Regions from separate parts of the Streptomyces sp. NPDC014764 genome, predicted to be linked through region 1. Evidence: riboswitches for the same ligand, from Rfam matches in the RefSeq annotation. Region 1 holds a riboswitch; each other region holds the start of a gene.
The links. Region 1 has a riboswitch for thiamine pyrophosphate ahead of thiO (glycine oxidase ThiO). Riboswitches for the same ligand answer to the same signal wherever they lie in the genome.
Positions count from the first base shown of each region.

Region 1 (3,269 bases):
CGGTCAGGCCCTTGACGACCTTGTCTCCGTCGATGAAGGCGGCGGGGACGTGCAGCGCGCGGTTCTCACCGCGGCGCACGGCGATGAGCTGGCCCTCCTTGACCAGCTGCCGGACGCGCGTCACCTCGACGCCGAACTTCTCGGCGATGTCGGGGAGGGTGAGCCAGGCGGGGACGAGAGCATCGATCTTTGCGTCAATCTCGGTCACGGGACAAGCCTGCCACCTGCCGCCGACAGTCGGAAGTCAGCCCCGTCCCAGCGCGTGGGCGAGTCGGTTCAGACCGTCGCCGACTTCAGCGGCCGCGCCGGGTCCGCGACCCGGTCCGGGTCCAGCGCGGCGCCCGACTCGATCAGCCGCCGCCCCTGCGCCAGGTCCCGGGGCCGCCCCACCGCGAGCAGCGCGGCCAGCCGGTCCCCGCGCAGCCAGCACACGCTCCACGCCGGGCCGGCCGGGTCGCCGCGCCACACCGTGCGATCGGCGTCCGCGTGGTGCCCGGCGTACTGCACGAACCGCCCGAACTGCTCGGACCAGAAGTACGGCACCGGGTCGTACACCACACCGCCCCCGTCCCCGTCGACGATGTTCGCGGCGACCGTGCGCGGCCCCTGGAGGGCGTTGTCCCAGTGGTGGACGAGGAGCCGCTCGCCGTAGCGGGCGGACGGGAACGACGCGCAGTCGCCGACCGCGTACACGTCGGGCAGTGAGGTCGCCAGGTGGGCGTCGGCGACGACCTCGCCGTGCGTGCCGAGGACGATCCCGGATCCGGCCAGCCAGGCGGTGGAGGGGCGGGCGCCGATGCCGACGACAACCGCGCCCGCGGGCAGCCGGGTGCCGTCGTCGAGGAGCACGGCGCCGGGCTCGACGCGCGCCACGCGCGCGTGGGTGCGCAGCGCGACGCCGGCCTCCGGGTACCAGACGGTCATCGGCGCGGCCACCTCCGCGGGCAGCACGCCCGCCAGCGGCCGTTCCTCGGCCTCCACGACGGTGACCGCGCAGCCCGCCTCCCGGGCGGCCGTGGCGAACTCGGCTCCGATCCAGCCGGCGCCGACGACCACGATGTCGTGCCGGCCGGCGAGCACCGGCCGCAGCCGTTCGGCGTCGTCCAGGGTGCGCAGCAGGTGCACGCCCGGCACGCCCTCCGCGCCGGGCAGCCGCAGCGGTTCCGCGCCGGTGGCGATCACCAGCACGTCGTACGGGACGGGCCCGGCCTCGGTGTCCAGCTCGTGGTCGCCGGGGCGCAGTCCGGTCACCTCGCAGCCCAGCCGCAGCTCGATCCCGAGCTCCTCGAAGTCCACGTCGAAGGCGGAGCTCTCGGCGGTGCCCAGCAGCACCGCCTTGGACAACGGCGGCCGGTCGTACGGCTGATGGGGCTCCGCGCCGATCAGCGTCACCTCGCCGGTGAAGCCCCGCTCCCGCAGCGCCACCGCGGTCTGCACGCCCGCCATGCCCGCGCCCGCCACCACCACCCGGCGCGGCGCGGCCCCTCCCGGTTCCTGCGTCTGCTCGCTCACCCGCTCACCATAGACACCCGTGCCCGCCGCACCGGACCGCTGCCGCGCGGGGTCCCTTACGGGCACGGCGCGGCGCGGGCTAGGGTGGCTCGCGTACACGCACTCGCGGGAGCCCGGACGGACCGGGCTGAGAGGGAGGCTGGCGGCCTCCGACCGTACGAACCTGATCCGGGTCATGCCGGCGAAGGGAGGGGCTGGACGCCCATGTCGCCCACGCGTACCTCAGACGTCCTCGTCGTCGGGGGCGGGATCATCGGTCTGGTGACGGCCTGGCGGGCCGCGCAGGCCGGTCTCGCCACGACGGTCGTGGACCCCGATCCGGGCGGGGGCGCCGCCCGGGTGGCGGCCGGGATGCTGGCCGCCGTCACCGAACTGCACCACGGCGAGCAGACGCTGCTCGGCCTCAACCTGGCCTCGGCCCGCCGCTACCCCGACTTCGCGGCCGAGCTGTCCGACTGCACCGGCCAGGACCTCGGCTACCGCCGCTGCGGCACCCTCGCCGTGGCGCTGGACGCCGACGACCGCGCCCATCTGCGGGAGCTGCACGCCCTGCACGAGCGTTCCGGACTTGACTCGCAGTGGCTGACCGGGCGGGAGTGCCGGCGCCTGGAGCCGATGCTCGCGCCGGGTGTGCGCGGCGGGCTGCGGGTCGACGGCGACCACCAGATCGACCCGCGCCGGCTGGCGTCCGCGCTGCTCACCGCCTGCGAGCGGGCCGGTGTCACGCTCCACCGCGCCTGGGCGGAGCGGCTCGTCGTCACGGGCGACCGCGCGACCGGCGTGGTCACGGCGGACGGCGGCGAGCTGGGCGCGGGCCAGGTGGTGCTGGCCGGCGGCAGCTGGAGCGGGCGGCTGGCGGGCGTCCCCGCGGAGGTGCTGCCTCCGGTGCGTCCGGTGAAGGGGCAGGTGTTGCGCCTGACCATGCCGGACCGCCCCGAGCCGTTCCTGAGCCGCACGGTGCGGGCGGTGGTGCGCGGCAGCCACGTCTACCTGGTGCCGCGCGAGAGCGGCGAGCTGGTGATCGGCGCGACCAGCGAGGAGATGGGCTGGGACACCACCGTCACGGCGGGTGGCGTCTACGAGCTGCTGCGCGACGCCCATGAGCTGGTCCCCGGCATCACCGAGCTGCCGCTGACCGAGACGATCGCCGGTCTGCGCCCCGGCTCCCCCGACAACGCGCCGCTGCTCGGCCCGACCCGCCTCGACGGGCTGCTGCTGGCCACCGGGCACCACCGCAACGGCGTGCTGCTGACGCCCGTCACCGGCGACGCCATGGCGCGGCTGCTGACCGGCGGCGGGTTGCCCTCCGAGGTCCTCCCCTTCACCCCCCGGCGCTTCGGCGCCCCCGTCCTCGCGGAGCAGTCCGTATGAACGACCCGGTCACCACGGTCACCGTCACCGTCAACGGCGAGAGCCGTCAGGTCCCGCCCGGCACGGCCCTCGACCTCGTGGTGAGGTCGCTCACCGCGGCGCCCTCCGGGGTGGCCGCCGCCCTCAACGAAACCGTCGTCCCGCGCGCGCAGTGGCCCGCCACCCCCCTGTCCGAAGGGGACCGGGTGGAGGTCCTCACCGCCGTCCAAGGAGGCTGACCATGGCCGACGATCCCCTCGTCCTCGGCGGGCGGACCTTCACGTCCCGGCTCGTCATGGGCACCGGCGGGGCGCCGAGCCTCGACGTGCTGGAGCGGGCGCTGGTGGCGTCCGGCACCGAGCTGACGACCGTCGCGATGCGGCGGGTCGACCCCTCGGTGCAGGGGT
Region 1 covers NZ_JBIBXY010000001.1:187,772-191,040, forward strand. The annotation lists gene ACF1AG_RS00835 (Rv2175c family DNA-binding protein) at 1-208, opposite strand, end outside; gene ACF1AG_RS00840 (NAD(P)/FAD-dependent oxidoreductase) at 277-1,512, opposite strand; TPP riboswitch at 1,608-1,719, shown strand; gene thiO (glycine oxidase ThiO) at 1,717-2,883, shown strand; gene thiS (sulfur carrier protein ThiS) at 2,880-3,101, shown strand; gene ACF1AG_RS00855 (thiazole synthase) at 3,104-3,269, shown strand, end outside.

Region 2 (3,269 bases), on a different contig from region 1:
GACGCGTTGAGCCGACCGGGTGGGCCGGTGGCGTAACGCTTCGGCCCGCCCCCGGCCCTCCGCCCGTGGGCGGGAGGGTCAGCGTTTGCGGCGGCGGCCGCGTCCGCCGCGCGCCATGGCGGGCCGGGGTTCGGGCGCACGGCCGACGGCCTGGTCGTGCGTCGCCGTCTGCCCGGGTACCGGGGCGCGGTCCGCCGGGCGGTCCGCCGACACGACCAGCGCGGCCAGGGCCGTGGTCACCGGTACCGAGGCCACCAGGCCGATCGAACCGATCAGCGTGCGCACGATCTCCTCCGCGACCAGTTCGCTGTTGGCGACCGTCCCCACACTGCTCTGCGCCACGGAGAACAACAGCAGGAGCGGCAGTGCCGCGCCCGCATAGGCGAGGACGAGGGTGTTGACCACGGACGCGATGTGGTCGCGGCCGATGCGGATGCCCGCGCGGTACAGCGCGCGGCGGCCCATCGCCGGGTTGGCCTCGTGCAGTTCCCACACGGCGGACGTCTGGGTGACCGTCACGTCGTCCAGGACGCCGAGCGAGCCGATGATGACGCCCGCGAGCAGCAGGCCGCTCATGTCGATGCCGGGATAGAGGCCGTGGATCAGGCCGGTGTTGTCGTCGGTGTTGCCGGTGAGGGCCGACCAGCCGATGAACACCGATCCCAGGACGCCGATCAACAGCAACGAGACCAGGGTGCCGAGCACCGCCACCGACGTGCGGGCCGACAGCCCGTGACAGAGGTACAGCGCGAGCAGCATGATCAGGCTCGCTCCCACCACCGCCACGACCAGCGGGTTCGAGCCCTGAAGGATCGCCGGCAGGATGAAGAAGTTGAGCACCAGGAAGCTGACCGCCAGCGCGACCAGCGCCATGAGGCCCCGCAGCCGGCCCACGGCCACCACGGCGAGCGCGAAGACACCGGCCAGCAGCGCCAGCGGGAAGCGGCGGTTCACGTCGGCGACCGAGTACTGGAGGTCCTCCGGCGCCGAGGGCTCGTAGGCGACGACGACCCCCTGGCCCTCGCTCAACTGCCGTGACTGGTCCGGCTGCACGATCTCGGTGAACGTCCGGCCCTTGTCCTCGCCGGTGTCGACCCGGATAGTCGCCTTCTTGCAGGTGCCGTTCGCCTGCTGCTGGGCCGAGGAGCCCTCGGCGGTGGAGGTGTCACCGGTCGGGACGCCGGCAGACGGGTTCGCGGCGGCGCAGTCCACCGCGACCACCTCGGTGACCGTGGCCTGCTGCGTCTGGCGGTCGAAGCCGACGCCCGTGCGTTCGTGGGCGGGGGCGCCACCCGGCCACAGCACGGCCAGGCCGACGAGGACCGCCGCGGTGAACGGGATGAGAACCGCGGCGATGACCTTGCGGAGATGGCGGGACACGGGGGCGGCCGGGCCGTGACTGTGGCTGTGCCCGTAACTGTGGACCGGAGCATGACCCTGGCCGTGGTCGTGCCCGCTCGTGGCGGGCGGGGGATCACCCGGCGTCCCTGGCGTGGCCGAGCGCCGGTGCGAACCGGTGTGTTCGTGCGATCCCGTGCGTCCCTGCCCGGGACCGTGCCCGTGCCACTGCCCGGGGCCGTGCCCGGGCTGGGCGTCGGCACCGTGCGGTGGCTCGGACGGCGGGTACGGAGGCGGAGAGTTCGAGGTCACCGACCGATCATCGCAAGAAGGAGGGGGGCCCTCTGTTCAGCGCGCCAGAAATGACGCTAGCGTGGAGGCACCTTTTGTACACGCGGGAGCTCGGAGCACCGGGCTGAGAGGGCGCTGACCTCCGTCCCAGCGATGTTCCACGTGAAACATCACCGACAGCGGGTGATGTTTCACACGGGACGTCCCCAGACGGAAACCGCTGCGTCGACCGCCGAACCTGTTACCGGGTAATGCCGGCGTAGGGAGTAGGTCTCATGACCAACAAGGACGCACGCACGTCTGCCTCCACGCAGAACCCGACGGAGACGTCGGAGGCCGCGGAGGCCGGGAAGTCCATCGGCTGGCACAAGGCGTACGTCGAGGGCAGCCGCCCCGACCTGCGGGTGCCGGTCCGTCAGGTGCACCTCACCAACGGGCAGTCGGTCACCCTGTACGACACATCGGGCCCGTACACCGATCCACTCGTCGACACCGACGTCCGCCGGGGACTGGCCCCGCTGCGCGAGAACTGGATCGTCGCCCGCGGCGACACCGAGGAGTACGCGGGCCGTCCCGTCCGTCCCGAGGACGACGGGATCAAGCACACCTCGCCGCGCGGGGGACTGCGCAACCTCGACGCGGTCTTCCCCGGCCGGCCGCGGCTGCCGCGCCGGGGCCGCGAAGGGAAGGCCGTCACGCAGCTGGCGTACGCGCGCCGGGGTGAGATCACGCCCGAGATGGAGTTCGTGGCGATCCGGGAGAACGTCTCCCCCGAGGTGGTCCGCGAGGAGATCGCGGCGGGCCGCGCGGTGCTGCCCGCCAACGTCAACCACCCGGAGATCGAGCCGATGATCATCGGCAAGCGGTTCCTGGTGAAGGTCAACGCCAACATCGGCAACTCGGCTGTCACGTCCTCCATCGAGGAGGAGGTGGAGAAGATGACCTGGGCGACCCGCTGGGGTGCCGACACGGTCATGGACCTCTCCACCGGCCGCAACATCCACACCACCCGCGAGTGGGTGCTGCGCAACTCCCCCGTCCCCATCGGCACCGTGCCGCTCTACCAGGCGCTGGAGAAGGTCGACGGCAAGGCCGAGGAGCTGACCTGGGAGATCTACAAGGACACGGTCATCGAGCAGGCCGAGCAGGGCGTGGACTACATGACGGTCCACGCCGGCGTCCGGCTCGCGTACGTGCCGCTCACCGCCAACCGCAAGACGGGCATCGTCTCGCGCGGCGGGTCGATCATGGCGGCGTGGTGTCTGGCGCACCACAAGGAGTCGTTCCTGTACGAGCACTTCGAGGAGCTGTGCGAGATCCTCGCCGCGTACGACGTGACGTACTCGCTCGGCGACGGTCTGCGGCCGGGGTCCATCGCGGACGCCAACGACGAGGCGCAGTTCGCGGAGCTGCGCACGCTGGGCGAACTGAACCGGATCGCGAAGCGGCACGACGTGCAGACCATGATCGAGGGCCCGGGACATGTCCCGATGCACAAGATCAAGGAGAACATCGACCTCCAGCAGGAGATCTGCGAGGAGGCGCCGTTCTACACGCTCGGTCCGCTCACGACGGACGTCGCGCCCGCGTACGACCACATCACCTCGGGCATCGGCGCCGCGATGATCGCCTGGTGGGGC
Region 2 covers NZ_JBIBXY010000004.1:474,433-477,701, forward strand. The annotation lists gene ACF1AG_RS14055 (SsgA family sporulation/cell division regulator) at 1-2, shown strand, start outside; gene ACF1AG_RS14060 (YibE/F family protein) at 79-1,650, opposite strand; TPP riboswitch at 1,723-1,912, shown strand; gene thiC (phosphomethylpyrimidine synthase ThiC) at 1,905-3,269, shown strand, end outside.
Region 2: it holds a riboswitch for thiamine pyrophosphate, as region 1 does, so the genes downstream of both, thiC (phosphomethylpyrimidine synthase ThiC) here and thiO (glycine oxidase ThiO) in region 1, are expected to answer to the same signal.

Region 3 (3,269 bases), on a different contig from region 1:
GCAGCTCGCCAAGGCGCATGGGAAGGCTCACGCCGCGCATCTTGCCGCAGGGTTGAAGAAGCGGAGTCCGTACGGTGTCGCCCTTGCGGGCCTGGTGCGCGAGAACCTGGCGGAAACGGCTCGGGAGCTGGGGGAAGCCGTGCGAGACGTGCGCGGATACGAGTACGCGGTGATCAACGATCACGCACTCTTCCCGTACCGGTACTCGGACAGGCCGAGGCCGTTGGACCGAGCCCGATTGCCCGCCAATGCGTCGCCCACTCGGCATCGGCTGCTCCGGGCGCACGGGCCGCAGCCCCCGGAGGCCCTATTCGATGTCGATGAGGATCTGGCGACCGAGGAGTATCTGGGGCTGCACGAGGCGTTCGAGGAGCTGGGAGCTTGCACCCGGCTGGTCTGTGTGTTCTTCACGGCCGACGTAAAGAACGGCATCCATGCCATCCACTGGGGGGACGCCCACCTCGAACCAGACCGCACGTTCACTTGGCCCTACAGGGAGCAGCTCCCGATCGCTCCCGTGCAGGTGGAGTGAAGGGCGGTGGCGCCGCTGCTTGCACACAGGCGGTCGGGGACTCACTGAGTCCTGGGCCGTCCCTGGGCCGTCCGAGGCCGACCAACGCTGACAGTCGGCACCCACGGGTGACCACCCCCACCCCGCTCTGGCCTGGGCGCCCGGGGATGATCTGCGACACTGGTACAGCCATGCCTAAGCCCGGAGAACTTACATTCGTCGCGCCGCGCGGAGCCAAGAAGCCGCCGCGGCATCTTGCCGATCTCACGCCTGCCGAGCGCAAGGAGGCGGTTGTCGCGGTCGGTGAGAAGCCGTTCCGTGCCAAGCAGCTCTCGCAGCACTACTTCGCGCGGTACGCGCACGATCCGGAGCAGTGGACCGACATCCCCGCCGGTTCGCGCGGCAAGCTGCAGGAAGCGCTGCTTCCCGAGCTGATGAGCGTCGTGCGGCACCTGTCGACCGACCAGGGGACGACCCGCAAGACGCTGTGGAAGCTGTTCGACGGGACGCTCGTCGAGTCCGTGCTGATGCGGTACCCGGACCGGGTCACCATGTGCATCAGCTCGCAGGCCGGCTGCGGCATGAACTGCCCGTTCTGTGCGACCGGGCAGGCGGGGCTGGACCGGAACCTGTCCACCGCCGAGATCGTGCACCAGATCGTCGACGGCATGCGGGCGCTCCGCGAGGGCGAGGTGCCCGGCGGGCCCGCGCGGCTCAGCAACATCGTGTTCATGGGCATGGGCGAGCCCCTCGCCAACTACAACCGCGTCGTCGGCGCCATCCGTCGCCTCACCGACCCGGAGCCCGACGGCCTCGGCCTGTCGCAGCGCGGCATCACCGTCTCGACGGTGGGCCTCGTCCCGGCCATCCACCGCTTCTCCGACGAGGGCTTCAAGTGCCGGCTGGCCATCTCGCTGCACGCCCCCGACGACGAGCTCCGCGACACCCTCGTCCCCGTGAACACGCGGTGGAAGGTGCGCGAGGTGCTCGACGCCGGGTTCGAGTACGCGGCGAAGTCCGGGCGCCGGCTGTCCATCGAGTACGCGCTGATCCGGGACATCAACGACCAGGCCTGGCGCGGTGACCGGCTCGGGCGGCTCCTCAAGGGGCGTCCCGTGCACGTCAACCTCATCCCGCTCAACCCGACGCCCGGCTCCAAGTGGACCGCGTCGCGGCCCGAGGACGAGAAGGCGTTCGTCGAGGCGATCGCCGCGCACGGTGTGCCGGTGACGATCCGGGACACCCGTGGTCAGGAGATCGACGGGGCGTGTGGTCAGCTCGCCGCCACCGAGCGGTAGTCTGACCGGCGTCAACACATCTGCATATTCCGACAGGGGAGCGCCACAGCGCTGAGAGTGCGGCACCGGCCGCAGACCCTCCGAACCTGGCCCAGGTCATTCTGGGTAGGGAGATCGGTCATCACTCGAGCTGTTGCGCCCTGCCCGGGTCCCCGACCGGGGATCCAGGCAGGGCCGCGTCTCTTCCTGGTCACTCCAGGAGGAATCAAGTGGGCATCACCAAGAAGGTCACCGTCCTGGCCGTCGGGCTGGGGCTCGTCACGCTGTCCGCCTGCGGGTCGTCCGGCGGGACCGACGGCGGCGGCAGCGGCGAGGGCTCCAAGACGGTGACCCTCGTCAGTCACAACTCGTGGGCCGTGTCCGAGGACGTCGTCGCCGCCTTCGAGAAGCAGTCCGGCTACAAGCTCAAGGTCCTTGAGGACGGCGACGCCGGGCAGGCCGTGAACAAGGCGATCCTGACCAAGGACAACCCCCAGGGGGACGTCTTCTTCGGCGTCGACAACACCCTGCTGTCCCGCGCCCTCGACAACGGCCTCTTCCAGCCCTACGAGGCCAAGGACTCCGACCTGATCCTGCCCGAGTACCGGGTCGACGAGGACAAGCACCGGGTCACCCCCGTCGACACCGGTGACGTCTGCGTCAACTACGACAAGGCATGGTTCGAGAAGAAGGAGCTGACCCCGCCGAAGACCTTCGACGACCTGGTCAAGCCCGCTTACAAGGACCTCCTCGTCGTCGAGAACGCCGCCACCTCCTCGCCCGGCCTCGGCTTCCTGCTCGGCACCGCCGCCGAGTACGGGGACAAGGGGTGGGAGAGCTACTGGGAGAAGCTCAAGGACAACGGAGTCAAGGTCGTCGACGGCTGGGAGCAGGCGTACAACGAGGAGTTCTCCGGATCGGCCGGAGGCAAGGAGGCCAAGGCGGACCGCCCGCTCGTCGTGTCGTACGCCTCCTCGCCGCCGGCCGAGGTGATCTACGCCGACCCGCGGCCCGACACGGCGCCCACCGGCGTCGCCGAGGGCACCTGTTTCCGGCAGGTCGAGTACGCGGGCCTGCTGAGCAAAGCCGAGAACCCCGAGGGCGGCAAGGCGCTGCTGGACTTCATGGCCGGCAAGACCTTCCAGGAGGACATGCCGCTCAACATGTTCGTCTACCCGGTGCGTGAGGGCGCCCAGGTGCCGGAGGAGTTCGTGAAGTTCGGGCCGCAGGCCGAGGAGCCGCGGACCATGGACGCGGCGAAGATCGCCGAGAACCGTGACCAGTGGGTCAAGTCGTGGACCTCGCTCGTACTGAAGTGACCCCGCAGCGGCCCGGATGGTGGCGCCGGAACGCGGCCCGGCTCGGTCTCATGGCCGTGCCGGCCGCGTTCTTCGCCGTCTTCTTCGCCTACCCGGTCGCCGCGATCGTCGCCCGAGGGCTGAAGTCCGAGGGCGGCTGGCAGCCCGGGCGGATCGCGGACG
Region 3 covers NZ_JBIBXY010000015.1:92,938-96,206, forward strand. The annotation lists gene ACF1AG_RS27575 (hypothetical protein) at 1-532, shown strand, start outside; gene rlmN (23S rRNA (adenine(2503)-C(2))-methyltransferase RlmN) at 703-1,809, shown strand; TPP riboswitch at 1,834-1,939, shown strand; gene ACF1AG_RS27585 (thiamine ABC transporter substrate binding subunit) at 2,019-3,107, shown strand; gene ACF1AG_RS27590 (iron ABC transporter permease) at 3,158-3,269, shown strand, end outside.
Region 3: it holds a riboswitch for thiamine pyrophosphate, as region 1 does, so the genes downstream of both, ACF1AG_RS27585 (thiamine ABC transporter substrate binding subunit) here and thiO (glycine oxidase ThiO) in region 1, are expected to answer to the same signal.